Regions from separate parts of the Paenibacillus sp. FSL L8-0470 genome, predicted to be linked through region 2. Evidence: riboswitches for the same ligand, from Rfam matches in the RefSeq annotation. Region 2 holds a riboswitch; each other region holds the start of a gene.
What was found. A riboswitch is a leader RNA that binds a small molecule or an ion and turns the genes downstream of it on or off. The one in region 2 is predicted to bind cyclic di-GMP.

Region 1 (4,500 bases), 2.0 Mb from region 2:
AGCTTGTACATCACGACCGCTGCTTCTGCTCTCGTTGATGAATCTTTAGGCTTCAAAAGCTGTCCGTTACCCTGCACCAGCTTCTTGCCTACCGCCGCAGCTACGGAATCCCTTGCCCAACTGCTAACGCTGCCGTTGTCCTTATATCCGCCCAATTCAGCTGCAAGCTTGGCAGATTCTGCAGCAGAAGCCCGGCTGCCGATAGTGCTGTCTATTGCCCGCATCAGCATCACCATCATCTGTTCACGGGTCAGCGGATCATTACCGTGAAAAAGTCCACCTTCTCCCGTTACGATTCCTGCCGCTGCAGCTGCTTCCACATAAGGGTAGGACCAGTTCGCAGCTGAAACATCACGGAAAGCCGGCGTCTCCGGCCGCTGCGGCTGCAATCCAAGAGTTGCTGCCAGCAGCTTGGTGAATTCAGCCCGGGTCAGGATCCCTTTTGGCGCATAAGCCGTTCCGTTCATCCCGTTTACAATCCCCCTAGCCCCCAGCACCTCTACTGCTTGCTGCGCCCAGTGGCCTGACATATCTGTGAATTCAGCTCCGCGTAGCATTACCGCATATAGTCCAGAAGCTGTAATTCTGGATTGAACAACGGCGTCTTCCGCCGCAGTCACTCCGCCAATATAGTTCCATATGCCTTTTGCCGGATCGTTGCTATAGATTCCAAGCTTCTCACGGCCTGTCGTCCAAGGCGCTTCCTTCGGGTACCTTACCGTCAGCTTGGCCGGCATCAGGAACGGAGCACTCGCTTGCACCTGCCACGCAGAACCTGCCTTCAGCAGCTTTTTGCCGGTTGCGTCGAGCAGTACTTCTTTCTCCAGCTCAGCTTGGGCCAAGCTTACAGTGGTATTGTCAGGGAAGGTTCCTGCTGAAATCTCCAGCCGTGCCCAGCCATTCAGTACAGACAAAGTACCTCCAGCACTTCCGATAACCTGACTGTCCTTGGCTCCGGTTACTACAGGGGTCTTCACTTCCGGGGTTGAACCCGGGTTCGGATCTGCGCCTGGATTTGGAACTGCACCTGGATTTGAGGTTGTCCCTGGAGTTGGAGTCGTTCCTGGGGTTGGGGTTACCGCTGGACTTGGAGTGGCTCCCGGACTCGGAGGGGTTGATCCTTCCTTCAGGTCAATCGACTCTATGTAGTCATCCTTCTTGCTGTAAAGCAGCTTATCCCCGGTAATGCCGATCAGCTTCGTTCCGGGCTCTATTGCTGGCAGTGATTTCACTGCATATGTAGAAAGGTTCACTTGCTGCAATGTGGCAGCACCGTCCCTCTCCTCTTGAAAAACTGCCTGCCCTTCACCTATCGACATGAAGGCATACTGGGTTCCTCCAGGCTTCATCTCGGTGAGATCCACAGGCAGAGCAGTCAGATCCTTGATATTCAGAATCACATATTTGCTCTCGGAAGACCCATTTTTTTGCTTAAACAGCACATCGCTGCCGTTAAAAACAAACCAGTCCACATAGCTTGCTCCGCCCAGACTAACAAGTGCACGCGTAGCTCCGCTTTTCAAATGGAGCAGACTGAGCCCCCCGTCACGGGCATTCTTATACACCACATTGCCGCCGGCCAGCACCGGGAAACGTCCTTCGCCAAGGTCGGCTTCAACACCCGTAGCCAGATCATGATAGATCATGCTGCCGTAATTTTTGCGCTCGTACCAGACTACACCGGCTCCATCCGTAGTCGGATTGCCATATGTGCCAGACTGTTTGTTAAGCTTTCTTCGGGTACCCGTCTCAAGATCGGCAGTGTAAATATCCCAGTTCAGTGAAGACTCCTGCTCTGTTCCTTTGTCGGCCCACACTGCAACGTTGCCGCTCACATAAGGCGCATCCTTGGCGGATGAACCCGATGTAAGAACAGTGCTGGCACCACTGGCCTGATTCATCGCGTGAACCTGCTTCACCCCATCGGCCCCTGCTTCCAGCCATACGATCCGGTTACCGGATACGTTATAGTCCGTTCTACCCGGATCGGTCCCGGCAGCCAAAACCTGCTTCATGCTAAGGCCGCCGCTAATCAGGCCCACAAGCAAACTCACCGCCACTGCGGAAACAACCATCCGCGAAAACTTCCCTTTCCTAATAAACCTCATTTACTTCTCTCCCCTAGCGCTATTTGTAGGCACGCCAAAAAACCAAGTGCCTTGAGCGGCCCGGCTGTCTTAACATCCTCCTTTGGATGAAGTAGACCCGTGGCTTTGCGTCTCCGACTTTCGTACGGATTTGCCTTTGTTTCAAACTCGGTTTTTCTGTCCCGTTATGGGTATACAAGTGTGACTTTAGATGTACAGGACTCTTTCTTTATCGGAATTTATCCCTATAAAATTAATAAGTCCTAGTTCTCCCTTACTTATATATCTTTTCCTTTTTTCGGAAATAGGCTTCGTTCTTCGGCATTTGTAAAGATTTACAACAAATATAGAAACAAAAAAACGGCATCTCTGCCGTTTAATTGTGTTATAGACTCTCAGGATTCGAACCCAGGACCTATATAAAGGATTTCACTAATTACTCCTGCTTTAAATGCTTGGCTGCGGCTGCAGGTGCAAACAGCGAGTTTGCAAGCAGAGCTACCGTTCCTTTATACACTGCGTGCGACGCTGCGACACTTCCCAAATGTCCTCCTATGTGCAGGTGAATCACTCCGTGAAGAGAGGACCAAATCGTACCTACAATAAATTCCGCATTTGAATCACCGGCGATTAGGCCTTGCTCTTGAGCGCTGACAATCACGGACAACAAGCGCCGCATAGCAGTAACAGTGCCTTTCATACTCTGCTCATCCGGTTTGAAATCGGCAAATGCTCCCCCAAACATCAATTTATAGTAGCTGGTGTAGCGCTGGCCAAATTCCCAATACACTTCTGCCAGATTAATTAAATACTGCTGCAGATCCTCTGACTGTGAAGCACTCTCAAATTCGCTCGAGAGTATTTTGCAGCCCTCCAGATATAATTGCTGGGCTAAACCTTCTTTATTAGCAAACAGACTATAGATGATCTTGGTCGAGCAACCCATCTTCTGAGCTACTTTTCGCACGGTGACAGCTTCCGGCCCTTCTTCCTGAAGAATAAAGGCTGCTGCATCAACTACGAGTTGACGAAGACTAGCTGTGTTCTGTAAGCGGGCTTCCTGGTAGGTTGTCAGCTTTCTATTGCTTGCGTCAGCAAAATTATTAGGTTCATTCAACTTAATCGCCTTCTTTATTTATGTTGTTATTCTCGGGAAACGCAGTTTCCAATCATATACCACGCATTCTATACAGTCGATTCCACAAAGTCAATCATACATACACATATCTTCTTGCAAATTTTTAAAAAAGAAGGTTTGACTTTCTCCAGCCAGCGGGTTACTATGATTTCAACAGGAAACAACGTTTCCTAACGAATACATCGTTTTAATAGGAGGAATAATTTTATGAATATTCAAGGAAAATGGTCGCTAGTCACGGGTGCCTCTTCCGGTATTGGCGAACAATTCGCAATACAGCTGGCTAAACAAGGAAGTCATCTGGTTCTCGTAGCCAGATCTAAGAACAAACTCGATGACTTGGCAGCGGAGCTCGAAAGAAGCTATAACATCAAGGTCAAAGTCATAGCTATGGATCTTACGGAAGCAAGTGCACCAAGCGAATTGTTCCAGCAATGCCAGCTGTTGAAACTTGAGATTGAGCTGCTGGTCAATAATGCCGGATTTGCCACTCATGGGAGGTTCGAGCAAATCTCAGGCCAGCGGCAGCATGAGGAGATTATGTTGAATGTTGCTGCCGTCGTAAATATGACTCATTTATTCTTGCCGGATATGCTGCGCAGAAGCTCTGGTACTGTGATCAATGTATCGTCCACCGCAGGATTTCAGCCGCTCCCCTATATGGCTGTGTATGGGGCAACCAAAGCTTTTGTCTTGTCCTTTACAGACGCATTATGGTGGGAGAATCGTGACCGTGGAGTCCAGTTCTTTGCACTTTGCCCCGGTTCTACAGATACAGCTTTCTTCACCGTCGTGGGGACGGAGGATGCTTCAGTCGGGAAGAAAGCAACTCCACAGCAGGTAGTTGAGACTGCGCTGCGCTCACTCGCGAAAAAGAAGATATACACTGTTCCAGGCTCGCAAAATTACCTCGGAGCACAGTTGTCCAGATTCGTTACCCGAAAGCAGAGTCTGCGGATTGTTGGAAACATGCTTGCCCCAAAATAGCGTATAATGAACAAAATAGAAAATTCACAGAAAGGGGGTAGGATACATGATATTGAGCATGAATTGGATTACACTCAGGGTGCGGGATCTGGAGGCATCCCTTAATTTTTATCACAGCATTCTGGGACTTCCGATTGACCGCAGATTCGAAAGCAGAGGAAGACAGATTGTAATGTTAGGCACGGAGGGGCAGCCCAAGATCGAGCTTATTCAGGGAAGCGACCCGGCTCTGAAGCCGGAATGCGGTGTGTCCATTGGGTTCGAGGTGGCGTCACTGGATGAGGCGAT
Region 2 (16,289 bases):
CCAGCCTGCCCGGCAATGGCCTCGGCTGTCAGCTTGTTGTCTCCCGTAATCATGACCACTTCAATGCCCATATCATGCAGCTTGGCTACGGCAGCCCGCGAAGTATCCTTGATGGTGTCGGCTACCGCGACAATCCCGGCAATGGCCCCGTCCACGGATACCAGCATCGCGGTCTTGCCTTCCTGCTCCAGCTTCTGCATCAGCCCGGTCCACGGACCGGTGTCTGCACCGCTTTCTTCCATCATCCGCCGTGTTCCCACACGGATGCTCTGGCCGTCAACCACCGCAGAAATGCCGCGTCCCGGCACCGCCTCAAACTGCTCGGCACCCGGCAGGTCCAGGCTTCTTTCCGCAGCACCAGCCACGATGGCATCGGCCAGCGGATGCTCTGACAGCTTCTCGGCAGCAGCCGTAACGGACAGCAGCCGGTTCTCGGCCAGTACTCTGCCATGTGCGGCGATTTCCGTTGTCGTTATAATATCCGTCAGCACCGGCTTGCCGCTGGTTACAGTTCCCGTCTTATCCAGTACAACGGTCTTGATCCCCTGTGCGGCTTCAAGATGTTCGCCGCCCTTGAACAGAATCCCGAATTCAGCCGCGCGTCCTGATCCGGCCATAATTGAGGTTGGTGTAGCCAGACCTAGTGCGCATGGACAGGCGATAACCAGTACAGCGATGGCTTTCTCCAGTGCATCGGCGAACTGGCCCGGCGCTCCCCAGATATACCAGACTCCAAAGGTTACAGCTGCAATTACGACCACTATCGGCACAAAGATGCCGGAAATCACATCGGCAATCCGCTGAATCGGAGCCTTGGAGCCTTGCGCTTCCTCTACTACTCTGATGATTTGCGCCAAGGCGGTGTCACGGCCAACTTTGAGTGCCTTAATCTTCAGCATTCCATTCTTGTTCAGTGTTGCCCCAATGACAGTATCTCCCGGCTTCTTCTCTACCGGAATGCTCTCGCCTGTCAGCATGGATTCATCCACAGATGACAGCCCTTCAACGACCTCGCCGTCTACCGGCACCTTCGTTCCCGGCTTAACCAGCACAATGTCTCCCGGAATGACCTCTTCCACAGAAATGCTGAGCTCAACACCGTCACGGATGACCAGCGCCGTCTTAGCCTGCAGGCCCATCAGGCTTTTAATGGCGTCGGAGGAACGGCCCTTGGCCAGTGCTTCGAACCATTTGCCTACCAGAATCAGCGTAATCAGAATCGCGCTGGTCTCGTAATATAATTCCACCGAATGGCTCATGCCTGCCATCGACAAGGAATCTATCGTCAGGTACAGACTATAGAAATAAGCAGCCGAGGTGCCCAGAACAACCAGCACATCCATATTGGCACTGCCGTTCTTCAGCGCCTTATAGGCGCTGACATAGAACTGCCAGCCGATAATGAACTGCACAGGGGTCGCCAGCACAAGCTGGAACCAGGGGTTCATCAGTATATCCGGTGCAGGAATCCATGAAGTGAAGGAGAAATGCGCCGCCATCGCCCAGAGCAGGGGAAAGGACAGAACTGCGGAAATGATCCATTTATTCCGCTTGCGCACAATTTCCTGGCTGCGCTGATCGGCCGTGTCCTTGCGGTCCTGTTTCAGCGCAGCCTTATATCCGATGCTGCTTACTTTCTCCATGATCTCAGCCGTGCTGATGTTTCCGGGTGTATATTCCACATGTGCCGTCTCCAGGGCCAGATTCACATTGACCGCCGCGATTCCGGGCATGCGCCCAAGCACCTTCTCAATCCTTGCAGAGCAAGCGGCACAGGTCATTCCTGTAATATCAAAATCTGCCGACTCCTTCAGCGTATCGTATCCCAGCGAGCGGATCTTCTCTTCAATTTGCGGCAATCCCGCTACCGCCGGATCAAAGCCCACTGTCGCTTGCTCCAGCGCCAAGTTGACGTTGGCCCGCGATACCCCCTCCATCCGGGACAGCCCCTTCTCGATCCGGGCCGCGCAAGCCGAGCAAGTCATGCCGGTAATCTGCAGCGTGGTCTGCTGCAGGCCGGATTCTGTCGTTTTCTCCACGATCTCCGCGCCTCCTCATACCCCTTAGGGGTATATTAATGTGTAAAAGAAAAGGCTGAAGCCTACGGAACCTGCAAAGTTCCCCGCCCCAAGCCTCATTATTCATTCATCCGACTTAAACCACGTCGTATCCCTGGTCCTCAATCGCTGTCTTAATTGCACTAAGGCTTACCTTGTTCTCATCGTATTCAACAGCGACTGTCTTCGCAGGCAGGTCGACTTTGGCGGCAGCGCCAAGACCGCTTACGGCTTTCTCCACAGCACTGACACAGTGACCGCAGGACATTCCTTCTACAGTTAACGTTACGTTTGACATATTAAAAACCTCCTTAAAGTTTTGTGAGCTTAACTTCATTGATTCTACTTCGTACAAAACTGTCTTCGAAAGCATACGCTTAGTTTTGTGAGCTTTACTTCGTTGATTCTACTTCGTACAATCCTTATTTCATAAGCTTGTTAACCGTGATCAGCAGCTCATCAATAACCTCATGCTCACCGGCTTCAATGCGCTCAATAATACAGCTCTTCATATGTCCTTCAAGCAACAGCTTTCCGACACCGTTCAACGCAGCCTGTACTGCAGCGAGCTGATTAAGCACATCGTCACAGTAGGTATCCCGTTCAATCATGCCCTTGATGCCGCGAATCTGGCCTTCGACCCGGTTGAGGCGGTTCGTGAGGCCATTCTTGAATTCCGGTGAATGGTGGCTCTTGCGTTCTCCGGGGGTATGACAACCGCTATCACATGATTCAGGTGACAGCTTCTCTTCTTTGGGCGCCATCTACGCACCTCCTTGTATCCTGGCTGCAACTTAATCTTAATATACCCCCCATGGGTATGTCAAGAAAAATCATCTTCCTAAAAAAAGGTATTTTGGCGAAGTATAACGAATGAAAGACTCAGGAATCCAATTATTTCATATTTCCCATTCTTGAACAGAGGCAGGTAGGGTAATGGTTTACGATGGCATCATTCTTGGTCTAATTGTAGGGTTCTTCCGGGGCGGTTTAAGACACGGCCTCGTCCAGTTCAGCAACATTCGGCTCAAGGCAGGATGGATCTTCCCGCTGCTACTGGTATTCCAATTTTTTATGTATTATATTCAGGAGCGGTCGTCCACTGTAGCCGCAGCCAGCGGTTATATCTTTACCGCTGTGTATGTGGTTGGGCTGATTTTTTTATGGTTGAACCGGCACAACAAAGGATTCTGGCTCATTATGACGGGTGTATTCCTTAACTTCCTGGTTATGCTCGTTAACGGGGGGAGAATGCCGGTATCCTTTGAAGCGGCTTCTGTACTCGATCCGGTTTATCTGGAGATGCTGCAGAGCGGCGATGTGGTGACCAAGCACTATCTGCTTGACGCCTCAACACGCCTGCCGTTTCTTGGCGATATCATCCCCCTGTCCAGCCCTTATCCGCGTACTCAGGCGATCAGCATCGGAGATGTAGTGATGAATCTCGGGATTTTCCTCTACATTCTGTCGATCATGACACCGGCTGCTGCAGACCTGAAAACATTGCCCAAAGTAGAGGGATAAGCCGTTAACCAAGTGAAAGGAGGAGTTCCCATGAAAAAGAAACTGGAAGGCATCAAATATTCCCGTCTTGCGATCAATGCTATTATTGTAGCTTCCGTAGTTATCGCGCTTACTTCGGGTTTCAGAATCGGCGGACACTAATTCCTCCACAAGAAGCAGGCTGAAAACAGCCTGCTTCTTTGCAAATTACTATTCATTTATCCCTAAAACCATTATTATGTACACAGGCACATTTTGTTAATAAAGAGGGGTAATCATGACCAAGCTTAAAACGTTTGCAGGCAATATTAATTCAGGCCATATCTATGCACTGCTCATATCTCTTCTGGGAGTAGCGCTTTTCACGTATAGCAATCATTTGGAATTTCTGCAGTATCCAACCCCAAGGTGGGTATGGATTTATGCGCTTACCGGAGCCAGTTTAATACTCACCATTTCCCTGGTGCAGCTTCCTCCGGAGGGCAACGAACTGACCATGGAATCAGCGGTGTATTTGGCCTGCATTTTTGTCTTTGGCGGCTCTGCCACTTTGACTGTTCTTCTTCTCAACTGCCTGATCTTTTTCTTTTTTGACACAAGCACCAGCTGGTGGAAACACCTGACAAATTTCTCAATTTACTCCATTATGATCTGTGTTTCTTCCTATACCTTTGATTTGTTTGGAGGACATCCCGGACCGCTGATCAATGACGAACTGCCGGCTTATCTGATGACACTTGCGGTCTATTTTATAGGTAACACCCTCTTGATCGGACTATATTACTACATTATATATAAAGGCACCCTTTATGAGACGATTAAGGATATTATTAAAGATTCTTTCGTCGTTTATCTGTGCACATTGGTTCTTTCTCTGGTTCTCGTTGTACTGATCGTCCATAACAGCTTTTTCGGGCTTGTCCTATTCTTGTGCCTGAGCACGCTGCTCTGCTACTCCTTCAAAAGATTGTTCTCCATGTACCGCAGCATTGAAGAACGGGCCAACACCGATCAGCGGACCGGGCTATTCAATCACAGCTACTTTGAGGAAGCTTTGGAACAGGAAATCCAGAAATCAAGGGCATCGGGCGTTCCGCTTTCACTCGCCATGATCGACCTTGACGACTTCAAGAAATATAATGACCATTTCGGCCATCTGCAGGGGGACAAGCTGATCGCATTTGTTGGTGAGACGCTTAAGAGCGAAGCCCAGCAGCATGGGATTATTCCCGCCCGTTATGGCGGTGAGGAATTTACGCTGCTCATGCCGGCCTACGATATCCTTCAAGCCCGTGTTTACATTGACCAGCTGCGCAAAAAGCTGAACAACAGCCGGTTTGACGGCGTTGAAATTTTCCCGCTTGGCTGCCTCGCCTTTTCCGCCGGCATTGCCTCCTGCACCAGCGATATCCACGATAAATCACAGCTCGTCGACCAGGCCGACCAGGCTCTCTACTATTCCAAGCGCCAGGGCAAGAATACAGTGCATACGTACGGAGCATACTCCTCACTGGAGCAGGAGCTTGACTTCAGCCAGGATGTACGCGACATCGAGCAGCAGCTGAACCTGTTTATGTATAAGGATATGGAGACCTTCCGCCACTCCAAACGCGTATTCCGCTATGCGATGGATATCAGTGAGCTGCTCGACATCGACGCCCTTTCCAAAAGACACTTCACACTCGGCGCGCTGATCCATGATATCGGCAAGCTGGAAATTCCGTGGGGCATCCTTAACAAGAAAGACAAGCTGGAGCCGGAGGAGTGGGAAATGGTCAAGTGGCATGTCACCTGGGGCAAAAAAATGGCACTCACCAACGACAAATTCAAGGATCTCGCCCCCTACATCGAGCTGCATCACGAACGGTATGACGGCAAGGGATATCCCTACGGGTTTAAGGGTGAGGAAATTCCCCGCTTATGCCGGATGCTGACCATTATCGATTCCTTTGACGCCATGACTACGGAAAGACCCTACCAGCCAACCAAGTCCGTGGAGGAGGCGATCATTGAGCTGAGAGCTTGTGCGGGAAGCCAATTCGACCCTGAACTGACTGAATTTTTCATTACCTATATTGAAGCCCGAGAGCTTAGCGCCGGAGATGCAGCTATATAGCTGCAGAATTCCCCGGCCGAAGCTCTTTTTTTGTTCCCTCGTCTAGAAGCCCCCAATCCTGACCACAATACAAAAAGCTATACTTTAATTACTTAATTCCCCCCTAAAAAAAATAACTCTTGCTCACCTATTCAAATTTGAATATAATGAGTTCTGTTTCCACTTGCCGTTTTTTCTTAAGGAAATCATTAACTTTACAAAAAGGAGCCTGCGAAGCATGCACACTAAAGAAAGCAATCTCAAACTCGTAGTTGTCGGTCTGCTGCTTGGTATTCTAATGTCCGCTATGGACAATACCATTGTTGCCTCAGCTATGGGTACTATTGTTTCCGATCTTGGCGGACTCGATAAAATCGTCTGGGTCACCTCGGCTTATATGGTCATGGTCATGGCCGGAACACCGATCTTCGGCAAGCTGTCCGATATGTACGGGCGCAAGCGTTTCTTCATTTTTGGCCTTGTCGTGTTTCTGGCCGGCTCGGCACTCTGCGGGATCGCAACCAGCATCACGCAGCTTAGCATCTACCGCGCTATTCAAGGCGTGGGCGGCGGCGCACTTATGCCAATCGCCTTCACTATCGTATTTGATATTTATCCGCCGCAAAAAAGAGGCAAGCTGACCGGACTTTTCGGTGCCGTCTTCGGCATCTCCAGCGTAATCGGCCCTTTGCTCGGGGCCTACATTACTGAGTATGTAGGCTGGCAGTGGATCTTCTATATCAACCTGCCGATCGGCATTGTCGCTTTTATTCTGATCTCCATGTTCTATAAGGAATCCGTCTCCCATGCCAAGCAGCGGATCGACTGGGGTGGAGCTTTTACCCTTGTAGGCTCCGTCATCTGCCTGATGTTCGCCCTTGAGCTGGGCGGCAATGAATATGCCTGGGACTCCGCGGTCATCCTTGGCTTATTCGCCGGCTTCGCAGTACTGCTGATTGCGTTCCTCTTTATAGAACGGACAGCAGCCGAACCGATTATATCCTTCGACATGTTCCGCAAGAAGCTGTTTGCAACGAGCAGCATCATCGGTTTATTCTACGGCTCGGCCTTTATCGTAGCTACCGTGTATATCCCGATTTATGTACAGGGTGTATATGGAGGTTCCGCCACCAACTCGGGACTGATTCTGATGCCGATGATGATCGGCACGGTAATCGGCAGCCAGACCGGGGGGCTGCTCACCACCAAAACCAGCTTCCGCAATATTATGATGCTGTCAGCCGTTTTCTTTGTGGCAGGCGTCTTCTCCTTAAGCACCTTGTCGCCGGATACTTCCCGCCTGCTGCTTAATGTATTTATGGCGCTGACCGGCTTCGGTGTAGGCTTCTCCTTCTCCGTGCTCAGCATGTCCTCGATTCATCATTTCGAGATGCGCCAGCGCGGTTCGGCTACTTCTACCAGTACCTTCATGCGTTCCCTAGGCATGACGCTGGGCATTACCATCTTCGGTATTATCCAGCGCAACGGATTCACAAGCAGCCTTAGTGATGCCTTTGGGGGTGGTGCCGAAGCTTCCTCGTTCGGCGATCCACGCGCCGCCCTGACACCGGAAGCCAGAGCACAAATTCCGGCTCCTGTACTGGAGAAGATTACGGGCGCATTGTCCAGCTCCATTGCCCACACCTTTATGTGGGCGCTGATTCCGGCGGTGCTGGGTCTGGCTTTTGTACTGCTGATGCCCAAAGACCGGCTCACCGATCACAGTAAGGAAACTCAGCCTTCGGGCGGAAGAGGGTAAACGGAAATGTCCATGAAGATGGTCATTCTCGGGCTGCTGCTGGAGAAGGACAGGCATCCCTATGAGATCACACTCGTAATGAAAGAGCGCATGTATGACCGGATGATAAAGCTGCAGATGGGGTCGCTGTACTACGCCGTTGATAAACTGGCACAGGAGGGACATATTGAAGCTGTAGAGACCATCTCCAGCAACGACCGCCCGGATAAGACCATCTACCGGATTTCTGATAAGGGCAAAACCCTGTTCGAACAGCTGGTCATTCAGCAGATCAAGAAGACCGATGAGGTCTTTCACCCGCTGTACATGGCTCTTGCACTCTCCCGGCATATTGATCAGGGCAAGGTGGAGAAGCTGCTGCAGGAGCGGATACGCGAAGTTGAGCATCAGGTCAATTATGCTTATCAGGTGTACGAGGAGCATATCTCCATCGTCCCCCGGTCCGCGCTGCACTTGATGTACGGCAGATACGAGCATAGCCTCACTGAGCTGAAGTGGCTTAAGCGGCTCTATGACGATGTAGCCGCCCGCAAGCTCAGCGACATCGGAACACCGCTCGATTTGCAATAAACGTTATACACTGGAGGCCCTCAGGGGCCTCTTTGCTGTTTAACACAGGTCAAAACCGTTTATTAACGAGCAACTGCAACTGAACATCAGGCGGGTATATAGGGCCGTTCCGCCTCCTAACTTATAAGAGAGCGAGGGAATCACACATGAGTGAAGAAAAGAAATTTCAAGGAGACAAACGCGACCATCCCGAGCAATATCCAACCGACACTCCCAGTCTGTTCGACCTGGACGAAAGCGAGCAAAATGTGGATCCGATTCCGCTGGAAGACCTGAAGCTGGAGAAAGAAGAAGAGAAGGATAAAGAGGGCACGAAACACCGCTCCTCCAGCGACAAAAAATACCATACCGGTTTCTAAAGATGTACAATATTCGGTATAACGTTAATCCTATCTCACGGAGGGATATTATTGCTGAAAACGCTACCACTGCATACGCGCGGGATTCCAGCCAGCCGCATTGCTCTGGGCTGCATGGGACTGGGCGGAGGCTGGGACCATGAGCCGATCACTGCCGGGAATGTCAGACAGGGACATGAGGCCGTTGAGGCTGCACTGTCTATCGGAATCAACTTTTTTGATCATGCAGATATCTACACCCGCGGAAAGGCGGAGAAGGTATTCGGACAGCTCTTCAAAGACCGCCCCGGACTGCGGGAAGAGATTATTATCCAGTCCAAATGCGGCATCAAGCTGATTGAGCCAGGCGATACCTCTAACAGCTTCGACCTCTCCGGGGAGCATATTCTGAAGAGTGTCGAAGGAACCCTCTCCCGGTTGGGCACGGAATATATTGATATTCTGCTGCTGCACCGTCCCGATCCGCTTATGGACCCCGAAGAAGTAGCCGAAGCGCTGCGGAAACTCAAAGCGGCGGGAAAGGTGCGTCACTTCGGCGTTTCCAACATGAGTGCCGCCCAGATCCGGCTGCTGGAGCATTATTGTGACGAACCATTCGCCGTGAACCAGCTGCACATGAGTCTGGCCAAAATAAGCTGGCTGGATGCCATGGTCAGCGTAAACCGTGAACCCTGGAAAGACATCACCTTTCCCGAAGGTACCCTCGAATATTGCCGGACGCAGAACATCCAGCTGCAGGCCTGGGGTCCGCTGGCCCAAGGCTTATTCAGCGGGCGTTCACTTACAGGCCAGCCTGAGAGTGTCGTGAACACGGCGGCTATGGTCCAAACGCTCGCCGAACAGAAGAACACTACCCCTGAAGTGATTGTCCTGTCTTGGCTGATGACTCATCCTGCGGCCATCCAGCCGGTAATCGGGACGGTGAATCCGCAGCGGATCGCCGCCTGCGCGGGTGCGGACAAGCTGGAGCTTACGCGCAAGGAATGGTACGACCTGTATGTCAGCTCGCGCGGCGAGAAGCTGCCGTAAGCCTCATATCCTCATCCGCATGCCAAAAGGAGCGTCATCTCCGGTTCATGTAGCCGGAGATGACGCTCCTTTTATGTCCTATTCCCGATTCTAATTATTCTTCACCTGCTCAAAGTTATTCTTGAAGGTGAAGTTAACCGATTTGCCCTGCAGACTGTCATTATCAAAGCCGAGGCCGGTATCATCAACAAAAGTCACGTTATAGGCCAGATGCATCGTCTTCTTGGCAGGAAGAATCAGGTTCGGGAGGTTAGCATCCCGCCCAGCCCCGCTGTTGTACAAATCCTTAAGTGAACCTACATACGCATCGGAAACGCTGACCAGTACAGTCTGGCCGTTATTGTCTACGCGGTATGTCCAGTCGAGCACAGCTTCTCTGGCAATCGCGAAGGCTTCCTGTCCGTTACGTGCCAGTGCCTTCAGGAAGGAAGGACCGTTAATCAACGATTTGAACAGCCGGTCCGCAGCTTCGTTCACCTCATTGAGCGCATCGGCATTAAGAGTGACGCCGCCTGGAGCAGCCAAAGCGGCTACAGTAACCACCGCTTGCTCACCGAATGCGAGCGCATCGGCCTGCTGTGCAGGTGTTCCTTCCGGGATGGCAATCAGATCGGTCAGTTTGGCATCCAGCGTTCCGGTATTCTTGATCAGCATGGCGCGGGTATGGGTATCTTTCGGTGCCCACAATCCTGTTCCCATGCGTCCGGCATCGGAGTCGCTGGTATAGAACATCGGGCCTTCAACCGGCACGTCATTGCGGTGAGTACTTAAGGACAACGTACCGGAAGCAAAGGTGTTGCCGGTGTTTTGGGCGGAGCTGGTGAACAAGGCATACGTGCCTCCACCAATGGCGGCGCAGAGCAGCACCACAGAGGAAAATGCGGCAATCAGCATTTTTTTCTTTTTCATCATTGAAGTAAGCTCTCCTTATTAAAAAAGGGGGCAGCCCCCTTTTTATTTGATTTTTAGTTATAGATCCGTTCGTTATGAGGCTTAGTTATTTTTAGTCTGCTCTGCATCTACTTTAATGGAGGCTGTACCCGACTTACCTTGATAGCTGTTGTCAGCTGCTTTCGGGAACTCTGCTTTGACATAAATCGTCTCCGATCCGCCCACGGTAAGTACACGGTCGGCAACGGTAAGCGGTACCGTTCCAGCCGCATCTGAATATGCGGTAATAACCAGCGGGGTTGCTCCGCCGCCGAGGTCGCCGCCTACAGCCAGCGAGAGATCATAACGCAGCTCAAGCGTTCCTTTGTTGCTAACTACTACAGGCTGGATTTCAGAATCTCCCGGAGCCCAATTTGTGATGTTGAAATATTTCTGCTGAGCTTCATCCTTCTTATCCAGTTCAATCTTGAGCGTGCCAGCAGCAAACGTATTGCCTATATTTTGTGCGGAGCTCGTAAAGATAGCGAAGGATCCCCCGGCAATTAATGTTGCCCCCAGTGCTGTAGTCGCCATTGCCATTGCCATCGTTTTTTTGAGATTTGCCATTGTTATTTGTCTCCTCCTGGATCTCCATGAATGGAGTATGTTATGAATTATTTATTGAATCTTCCCTAACCACGTTAGGAGAAGCATCAACCGTTCGTAACAGGCGGGGATTCTCCGGGCGCAAGCTGCACCTCTGCAGGATCCTCTATGCGCATGATCGATTTGAAGATTGTAATAAGGGACGAGATGACCAGAAAAATCCCCGGAATAACCATTACGACAATAATCCCGGCGGTCGATTTTACCCAGTTCATGAAATATCCCAGAAACGGAACGGTAAAGTCCGCGTACTGTGCAACAACATTACTCGAAGGAATAGGATCTGCATCCTGCGCATCGTTATTGTCGCCTTTGGTGATATACTGGGTGTTTTCTCCCGAGCCGAGCACGCTGACAATGCGGTGGGTAATCAGGCTGTTTGATCCATCCAGAGCTTTGTAAGTGATTACATCTCCTGGTTTAAAAGATCCCTGACTCTGTTCACTCACCGGTTTGACGGCAATGACAGCCCCCGTCTGGATTCCAGGCTCCATGGAGCCTGAGAGCACCGTTAGAATCTCCTTGCCCAGAATCTTGGGCGTTCCGCCATTCATCCGGCTAGTGATTGCAGATACCAGCGTAAGTAGAAAAATAAGAATTAACGCATACATCAATAGGTTACGAGTCCATTTAAGTATCACTGGAGAGCACCGCCTTGGTTAGAATACGTCTTGCTTTTCGCCTGTTTTTACCGTTATGCTGTCAGGATTCGCGTCCGGGACAGGGGCTTCCGGCTCAGCAGCCTTATCAGGCTTTGCCTTCTCCTCGGCTTCGAGCTTCGCTTTCTCCTCAGCCTCGAGTTTCGCTTTCTCCTCGGCTTCGAGCTTCGCCTTCTTCTCAGACTCGAGTTTTGCTTTCTCCTCGGCTTCAAGCTTCGCCTTCTTCTCAGCCTCGAGCTTCGCTTTTTCCTCGGCTTCAAGCTTCGCCTTTTTCCCAGCTTCGAGCTTCGCCTTTTCTTCCGCTTCGAGCTTCGCCTTCTTCTCAGCCTCTTTCAGTCCTTGGATCACGTCAGCGGCCTCCGTATGCATCAGCGAGGTTTCGTCCGCATAACTCCTGGCCTGTTCGGCCGCGGTCGATGCCTGATGATAGGCTGCCTGCACATAAGCGTCCACTCTTCTGATGGAGCTTAACTTTCTAACCATCTCCTGAAATTCGCGCAGCGTCAGATTGGCTTGGCTGAGCAATTGTTCGAATACCGGGATAGCATTATTTTGTGCGGTTGTTAATTGATTAAAATCGACCTCATATGGAGAAAGTCTCTGGTTCACTTCATTGACTTGCTGCTCCAGCTCTAGTTGTGAGCGTGTTAGATAGCCTTGAAGCTCAGCTAAAAGGGCAGCCGCGCCGGCCGCAGCCTCACGCGTTTGTGCAGCAGCCTCTTGAATACCTCCAATACGTCCCTCTGCGGTCTCCGAGTCCGTATTCTTGTCCGTTATCTCCGCTAACGCCTCTCTCGCCGCTTCACGCTGCCAGGCAGCAAGCTTCATCGCCTCGCTGGCTTGGTTGGCAATGTGATCGACCGTACTTGGAAACACAAATGCTGTGGTGATATTGGAGGATTCGGTTGCTGCGACGTCAGTCAGCAATGCATACGTGGGCGTTGTAATTTGGCCGATGCCATAAGCCGAAATCACTACGATCCCTGCAATTTGGGGAAGCGTATACCGACGGATGTTTCTATTCCGGGAAGAACGTGAAAGCCTCACAGGAGCCTCTCCTTTAGCTGCTTGCAATTTCCTGCAAACAAGGTAATCTATTAACATCCAGCCTTTATGACGAACGTTATTCGTTCGTTATAAAGAACTATGACGTAAGTATATGCCATTACTCCTACAAATCAAAAATCGCATTTTGTTGCAATATTCTCAATAAAGAACAATTTATAGTTAACTTCCTGCTTTAAGCTTCATTTTCCTCAGTTTATCGTACTTTTTAACGAACGTTTTTTGCATGAAAAATCTAAATGATACCGCAGAGGAAACAAAAATAATGGGGATGTGGAGTGGAAACGACATAAAAGGGGGATCATTCATACCGGAACTGATTCTATAGTGCTTTGTCCGTCTTACGGTTATTTGATATACTGTAACAAAAAGTACGGAGGGACGTTTTTATCGTGCCAGATAATATGGGAAGTCGTATCCACCATCTCCGTCTGGAAAAAGGCTTGTCTCTTTCGGAGCTTGCGGATAAGGCTGATGTGGCGAAATCATACTTAAGCAATGTGGAAAGAAATATACAATCCAACCCCTCTATTCAATTTATTGAAAAAATCGCTGACGCACTTCAGGTGTCCATTCATGCGCTTCTTTACGGAGAGCCTTCCGGTGTACAAGAGTCACCTCTGGATGGAGAATGGTCCCGGCTCGTACTGGAAGCTATGGCTTCGGGTATAAGCAAGCGGGAATTCAAAGAGTTCTTGGACTATCAAAAATGGCGGCTGGAGCAGAAGGATTCCTGATTCATGCAGGTTCCCTCTCCTGCCGGTCATACAGAAAGGGCACAGCGGAGAGATCCGCTGTGCCCTTTCTGTATGTACAAAGCTATTAACAACCAACCGCTACATTGCCTGCAAAGTCTTCTCATTAAAAAATTGGCGGATTTCATCCGCTTGGATGCCAGCCTGCTTAGCCGACATCAGCAAATAGACCCATTCTAAATCCAGATCAACTGTCTGCAGTTCTCCGTTGTTCCCCTGGTTGGACTTATCCAAGAAATCTCCTCCTAAGATTACGCGTCCCCAGGCAGTCCGGCCGTCGTAGTATTTCTACATTAGACCCGAGACTTTGTGCCCCTGTCTTTCGGCAGGTTTACCCTTTACTGGATCCTTTACATGAAAGGATCTGGCTAGAAATTCATGAAACCGTTATCCGCAATAACATTATACAATATCTTACACGAAAAGTGTGTCGATTTATGGGAATATTGTATAAATGGAAACGGAAAATAATTGATTATTTTGCCAACTGCTTGTACGAATTACTCGATAATCCCAAAAAATTGTAGAACAAGCCTCTTTATCTATGTATGTATATATGAAAACTGAAAACAACATTTTTATTTCATTCATTTCAATCACACCGCCGCATTATTTTCATATAGTTAAGAAACCAAACTTATAATAGTTCTGTATGAATTAGGCACTGAATCATACCGTTTTGCGAACGGATTCAACCAAAGTATGAATTGATTACCCGGCTTGAAAGTTGCACAATAAGATGAGGAATGAAACCGCAAACATCGAAGCTCCACAAGGGCGCCGGCGAAATTTTGGCGCGCGTGGAGTTCATCCGTTAGGAGGATGTATTCATGGCAGCCAAAGATCCCTATAACGAAACTGTGTGGAGCAAGTATTACGGACCCAATTTGGGTTACATCCAAGAGAAATATGAGCAATTTGTAAAAGATCCAACTTTAGTAGAGCATAATTACCGCGATCTTTTCACCCGTTCCGGCCCCCCTCCATTGGCTCCCGATGCTGAACAGGCACCGCTGCCTGTGGTTTCAGGAGATACTGAGTGGCTTAGAAAGGCCGTAAGGGCATCCAAGCTGATCGCCAATATCCGCATACATGGCCATATGGCCGCCAATATCGACCCGCTGGACCGGGGAAACAATCCGATGGCGAAATATTTGGAGTACGAAACCTATGATCTGACCCGCGAGGATTTAATGGCTATGCCCGCCTCGCTGATCTGGGAGAATGCCCCGAATGACGTTCATACGGCCTGGGATGCCGTTCACCGGATGCGCCAGGCCTACACGCAGACCATTGCCTATGAATTCGGGCATGTGCGTGACGAGCAGGAGCTGCGCTGGCTGAACAGCCAGGCGGAATCTACCAGCTCTCCCGCGCCTCTAAACAACACAGAGCGCAAAGAATTGCTGAAAAGGCTGATTCAGGTAGAGCAGTTCGAAACTTTCCTTCATAAAACCTTTGTCGGCCAGAAACGCTTTAGCCTGGAAGGCAATGACGCCTTGGTGCCGATGCTGGATGAAATCGTGCGTGCTGCCGCTCATGACGGTGCCGAGCATATCCTGATGGGTATGGCGCATCGCGGACGGCTTAACGTCCTGGCTCATATCCTGGGCAAACCTTATGATATTATTTTCTCGGAATTCCATCATTCGCCGAACAAGGAGCTGTTCCCTTCCGAAGGCTCCATGGGCATTAACTACGGCTGGACCGGCGATGTGAAATATCATCTCGGCGCTGACCGCGCTGTCCGTGAAGGCGAAACCGTCCGTACACGGATCACTCTGGCCAACAATCCCAGCCACTTGGAATTCGTCAATCCGGTGGTCGAGGGCTTCACGCGTGCGGCCCAGGAAGACCGCAGCACTCCGGGTCTGCCTAAGCTAAACACCAATAAAGCCATGGCTGTGCTGATGCATGGCGATGCTGCCTTCCCGGGTGAAGGCATCGTGGCCGAAACCCTTAATATCGGCAAGCTTAAAGGTTATCAGAACGGCGGTACGGTGCATATTATCGTCAATAACCGGATCGGATTCACGACGGAAAGTGAGGATTCCCGTTCTACCCACTATGCCAGTGACCTGGCTAAGGGCTATGAAATTCCGATTGTGCATGTCAATGCCGATGATCCGGAGGCTTGCATTGCAGCCGTCCGTTTGGCCAGCGCCTACCGCAATCTGTTCAAGAAGGATTTCGTGATCGACTTGATCGGCTACCGCCGCCACGGACATAATGAAATGGATGATCCGGAAACGACACAGCCGATTGTTTATGGTAAAGTGCGCAATCATCCTACTGTATACAAAGTGTACGCGGAACGGTTACAGGAGGAGCGCGTCATCACGGTAGAAGACGTTACGGCAATGAATGCCGAAGCCGAAGGCGTACTGCAGCAAGCCTTTGATAAGATGAAGGAAGGCAAGCATAAGAACGCAGACGCCAAAACCTCAGTTGCCCTGGACAGCGCACCTACACCGCAGCGCCCTACAGCGGTTCCGCTTGACAACCTGCAGGAAATTAACCGGGAGCTGCTGTCGGTTCCGGACGGCTTCCAGGTCTATCCGAAGCTGGAGCGGATTCTACAGCGCCGCAAAGACGCTTTGAATGATGGAGAACGCGTGGACTGGGCACTCGCAGAAGCACTCGCCTTCGCTACGATTCTGAAGGATGGCACACCGATTCGTCTCAGCGGCCAGGATTCCCAGCGCGGTACCTTCGCGCACCGCCATCTGGTGCTGCATGACAGTGACACAGGGGCACTTTTCTCTCCGCTGCATCAGCTTAAGGACTCCAGCGCCTCCTTCGGGGTGTACAACAGTCCGCTGTCGGAAGCGTCGGTGCTCGGGTATGAATACGGCTATAACGTGTTTGCCCCGGAAACCTTTGTCATCTGGGAAGCACAGTA
Region 3 (4,500 bases), 97 kb from region 2:
GGCGCTACGCTTGTCGGCGCTGGCGTTGGGTCTACCGTTGGTGCTACGCTTGTCGGCGCTGGCGTTGGGTCTACCGTTGGCGTTACACTTGTCGGCGCTGGCGTTGGGTCTGCCGTTGGTGTCGGTGTTGGTGTCGGTGTCGGTACCGGCGTTGGCGTTGGCGTCGCCGTCGGTATCGGCGTCGGTGTTGGCGTCGTCGTCGGTATCGGCGCTGGTGTTGGTGTTGGCACCGGTGTTGGCGTTGGTGTCGGCACCGGTGTTGGCGTCGTCGTCGATATCGGCGCTGGTGTTGGTGTTGGCACCGGTGTTGGCACCGGTGTCGGCGTTGGTATCGCCGTCGGTGTTGGCGTCGCCGTTGGTGTCGGTGTCGCCGTTGGTGTTGGTGTTGGCGTTGGTACCGGCGTTGGCGTTGGTGTCGGCACCGGTGTTGCTGTCGGCGTTGGCGTCGGTGTCGCCGTTGGTGTCGGTGTTGGTACCGGCGTTGGCGTTGGTACCGGCGTTGGCGTCGCCGTCTGTGTCGGCGTTGGCGTTGGTGTCGGCACCGGTGTTGCTGTCGGCGTTGGCGTCGGTGTCGCCGTTGGTGTCGGTGTTGGCGTCGCCGTCGGTGTTGGCGTCGCCGTTGGTGTCGGCGTCGCCGTCGGTGTTGGCGTCGCCGTTGGTGTCGGTGTCGCCGTTGGTGTTGGTGTTGGCGTTGGTACCGGCGTTGGCGTCGCCGTCGGTGTCGGTGTCGGTGTTGGCGTCGCCGTCGGTGTCGCCGTTGGTGTCGGTGTCGGTGTTGGCGTCGCCGTCGGTGTCGCCGTCGGTGTCGCCGTTGGTGTCGGTGTCGGTGTTGGCGTCGCCGTCGGTGTCGCCGTTGGTGTCGGTGTCGGCCCGACTGGCGGCACCGTTCCCTCAAAGGTATGATGATGCATCTGAATATAACCGCTGAATCCTTTTGCAATAAGAGTACCATGCAGCTCAGCACGGCTGAACGCCACAAAGGCATGAGGCGCTAACATGGAGCCTTCAATGGTCGTGTTGCCATTAGCTACAGAAGAAGCTTCGTAGAAGTTGAACAACACATTATGAGATTTTCCGTTCCACATTTGAAAATCCGGAATGACGACCTTATTCCCGCTTACATTGATAATTACCGTGGCGTTTCCTGCAATATTGAACTGGAGACCGTTGGTAACCGCCAAATCCGCAGCAGTCAAATGAATGACATTAAAGGAATCCGGAGCGTTAATCGTCATTTTCCCTCCATCTCTGACAAAGGGCTGCGTTTGTTTCAGAGCAGCGAGTTCACTCGAACGCTGAATCAAAAATTGCTCCTCAGCTTGAAAATCGATCGGATGATCCTGCCGCTTACCTCCTTTAAGATCGGCTCCTGAACTTTTCATACTGCCTCCATACACAGAGGTGCCATAAACTGTTCCATTTGAAAAGTCGATGTCTTTGCCGGCGATAAGCACATCTCCGCCCACAGCATCCTTGGATACGCCATATCCCTGAAGAGTAATGTTCCCTGCAGCAGCGAGCCGTCCGTGGATCTGGTCATTGCTTTGTGCAAAATCTCCAAAGATAAAGGCGTTGAAATTCCCGGCGACTCCCAGCACCGGTGTTGGGGTGTACGGCATACTTGCCGCCGCTTCTGCATTGATCCCCGGATGAAGCATATTGCCGACGGTTAAAACCCCCGTCAGAATCAAGGCTAATGATTTTTTCCTCAACAATGATATGTACCTCCTATGTAACTATTCTATGAATGCACAGATTAGCCCGTAACAACAAAAAGACCGCCAAGAAGGGTTAGCTTCATGGCGGCCGGACGATCGTGGCACCTTTAGAGTGCTGTAGATTCCTGACTTTGCGTCCCGCTCTTTCGAACGGTTTGCGATTATACATGAGAAGTTGGTAACAGTTGTTTTCTATGTAGTCTATGACTTTTGTTACTTTCGGACTAGAATCAGTCTATCTCTTCACCCCTCCGTTTGTCAATCTATTCCTTATTTTTTTTGCTAGATTCTCTGAAAAAGTCCTCAATTCCGCAACACATAAGGGTTTCGTTGTATTCACCGATCACATAAAACAAATTTTCAATATTAAAAATTAGTATATTCGAACCATTTTTCAACTCATGTCGAAACAGCAAAAAAACTGTCGCCAGCTCTTGGCAGCAGTTTTTAGTCATTGTCAATTTACATAAGTCAGCGGGCAACGGCCGGACTTAGGATTTGTATATTTTATAACAGCTGAACCCAGCCGATCATGGACATCCATAGTGGAACACTTAAAAACAACCCGAACAACAACCCGCGGCGGAGACTTCCCTCATAATTCATCACAATTCTCCTTTTTAATGAGCTTTATTTTTCAATATTTATTATTTCAATTTTAATATAAAATAATTCTTATAATTATTTTGTGAATTATGTCACATTGTTTCAGTTGTTTAGAAATTCCATTGATTAATTTTCGAATAATCGGTTAAAATACGAATATACGTTCTTATTAGAGGTGATTGAATTTATGCATAGAGCGGAGAGTAACGATAATACACTGGTCAAATCCTATATATTGCTTCCGCTGATTTTATCAGCCTTTGAACGGGATTCAGCCATTATGTCGACACAACTGCGGACCCCCGCCCCATACATGGATGTTCTCCGTACTGCTGCGAATGCGGCTACTGCCGATCTGAGGGATGTGCGCGCCGAAATGAGGAAACGCGGAGTTAAAGTCTATGAACAGCAGCGGCTCCAGGTCGGCATCGAGGCCAAATTTATATGCCGGGGATATCATGAACGGATGCTGCTACTGGATGACGTCATCGCTGCACAGGCCGCTATCCATATGCGCAAATACCTGGGACTCGATATCTCCGGCTACTACAGTTATGAGGAACAGTACAAAATCAAACCCGGTCCTCAAGCAAGCCTATAGACTTTGGAGCGTTGAAGAATAAAAACAGGCCTCGCCATGGGAGTCGGCAAGACCTGAATAAAGTACCTGCTATAAATTACATTAAAACCTTCCAATAGCCCAATGTGCCGAAAATAACTACCAGCGCCACGGGATATAGAATTCTCCGGCTTACCTTATCCTTAAACGTAAGAAATAAACATAACATGCAAAGCCACGCAATAAGAAGACTGCCCATTTCCTATGCATACGCTCCTTCCTGAACAACCTGATTGGCTCCGGCAGAGATAAAGATACACAAAGCCCTATATTTAAAAAGATACCCGGGCGGTATCCCTTTCATACTTGTATTTCACCGGACCGCCGGAACAGGATACTCCCAGAAGCCCAGTCGGCCCTTGGCCGGAATGTTCCCCTCCAGAGGAGTGACCCCCGTCAGTTCCCAGGCAAACCGTCCCTCCCTATAATCTCCAAAGATATATTCGCTGCCGTAGGGCCAGCCTTCTTCAGCCATACCAGCTGTAACTTCATAACAGTTTATCAGCGAACCTGTCGCTATAATCGCTCCGGCAGGCAAATTGTCCGCTGTAAGACCGTGACGGGCGAGCACCGATTGGAAAGGCTCCTGTAGGCATATTGCCTTATCAATCTTCAAACCGGCATGAATGGCGATTTCACCCCGGTAAGCCGTTCTCCAGGAACGGGTCTCGAATGATTTTTCACCAAGCGCAATGAGCGTCGCCCAAGGCTGCCGTATCGTCAGGCATCGCATAACATCCTGCCCCCTCTCTGCAACAAAGGAAAGACGCAGTCCACCGGAAATCCGGAAAACCGCGCCGCATTTAGTTTTTTGAGATGATGGCGAAGGGATCCCCCCCCCGGCTTAAACATTGTGAGCGTAACCCACACCTATCTATAAGGTTCAATTAGGTTCTGTATGATCTTTGCGGCGCTTCACTACTCATTATAAGGTTCAATCAGGTTTTGTAAAGTTTCTCTCAACGGTAGAAGAAATGCCAGATGGATGGATGGCTATTCCAAGGTTAAGGCTCCGGCTTTGCTTCATGCTGCAACTTTTTCCAAATCAGCAAGTCTAAATAAAAAAAGTAAAGGATGGATTAACTTGAAGAAAACAATATTTTTGTTTTTTACTGTAATGTGTAACTTTTCAATCGGCGGTACAGCGAATGCTGCTAACCCCTAAAACTAAATGTAAACGGGGTGTTACAGGATGAGTTACCTTCTCCTTTCGTCAGGAAGAACGTGAGTTATGTTCCTATTCGCACTGCGCAGTCTTTGGGTTAGGTTTGCCCCGGGTTCAATTTTATTATTCCACTGTGCATCCGGAAGGCCCTATGACTAGTTTTATTTACACTGAAAATGACTATTCTAAGTGGTATTTCCTGCACAGCGATAGCGTTTATTATTACGAGTTGAAGAATGGATACATGAGCCTTGTTTGGGAAGGTCAAATGACGGCTAAGACTCCGGGAAACCCATCTAGTCCCTTGGCCAAATTTTTGGTTACAGGCATAGATACTCTACCCTAAACAATTGAGTGACATTATCGTTAATTTCAAAGAAGAAAATCAATGA

Region 1: it holds a riboswitch for cyclic di-GMP, as region 2 does, so the genes downstream of both, NST99_RS11020 (S-layer homology domain-containing protein) here and NST99_RS01895 (anti-repressor SinI family protein) in region 2, are expected to answer to the same signal.
Region 3: it holds a riboswitch for cyclic di-GMP, as region 2 does, so the genes downstream of both, NST99_RS02345 (collagen-binding domain-containing protein) here and NST99_RS01895 (anti-repressor SinI family protein) in region 2, are expected to answer to the same signal.

What each region holds. Positions count from the first base shown of each region.
Region 1 is NZ_JBBOZM010000001.1:2,448,323-2,452,822, reverse strand. It holds gene NST99_RS11020 (S-layer homology domain-containing protein) at 1-2,108, opposite strand, end outside; cyclic di-GMP riboswitch class I at 2,160-2,253, opposite strand; gene NST99_RS11015 (TetR/AcrR family transcriptional regulator) at 2,524-3,204, opposite strand; gene NST99_RS11010 (SDR family NAD(P)-dependent oxidoreductase) at 3,433-4,212, shown strand; gene NST99_RS11005 (VOC family protein) at 4,259-4,500, shown strand, end outside.
Region 2 is NZ_JBBOZM010000001.1:403,889-420,177, reverse strand. It holds gene NST99_RS01965 (heavy metal translocating P-type ATPase) at 1-2,039, opposite strand, end outside; gene NST99_RS01960 (copper ion binding protein) at 2,155-2,355, opposite strand; gene NST99_RS01955 (metal-sensitive transcriptional regulator) at 2,480-2,821, opposite strand; gene NST99_RS01950 (DUF5317 domain-containing protein) at 2,994-3,581, shown strand; gene NST99_RS01945 (bifunctional diguanylate cyclase/phosphohydrolase) at 3,838-5,676, shown strand; gene NST99_RS01940 (MDR family MFS transporter) at 5,894-7,414, shown strand; gene NST99_RS01935 (PadR family transcriptional regulator) at 7,421-7,984, shown strand; gene NST99_RS01930 (hypothetical protein) at 8,131-8,343, shown strand; gene NST99_RS01925 (aldo/keto reductase) at 8,395-9,372, shown strand; gene NST99_RS01920 (TasA family protein) at 9,463-10,284, opposite strand; gene NST99_RS01915 (TasA family protein) at 10,366-10,869, opposite strand; gene sipW (signal peptidase I SipW) at 10,956-11,549, opposite strand; gene NST99_RS01905 (hypothetical protein) at 11,568-12,614, opposite strand; gene NST99_RS01900 (helix-turn-helix domain-containing protein) at 13,037-13,369, shown strand; gene NST99_RS01895 (anti-repressor SinI family protein) at 13,469-13,621, opposite strand; cyclic di-GMP riboswitch class I at 13,649-13,733, opposite strand; gene NST99_RS01890 (2-oxoglutarate dehydrogenase E1 component) at 14,218-16,289, shown strand, end outside.
Region 3 is NZ_JBBOZM010000001.1:506,323-510,822, reverse strand. It holds gene NST99_RS02345 (collagen-binding domain-containing protein) at 1-1,715, opposite strand, end outside; cyclic di-GMP riboswitch class I at 1,799-1,888, opposite strand; gene NST99_RS02340 (hypothetical protein) at 2,512-2,925, shown strand; gene NST99_RS02335 (ASCH domain-containing protein) at 3,257-3,676, opposite strand.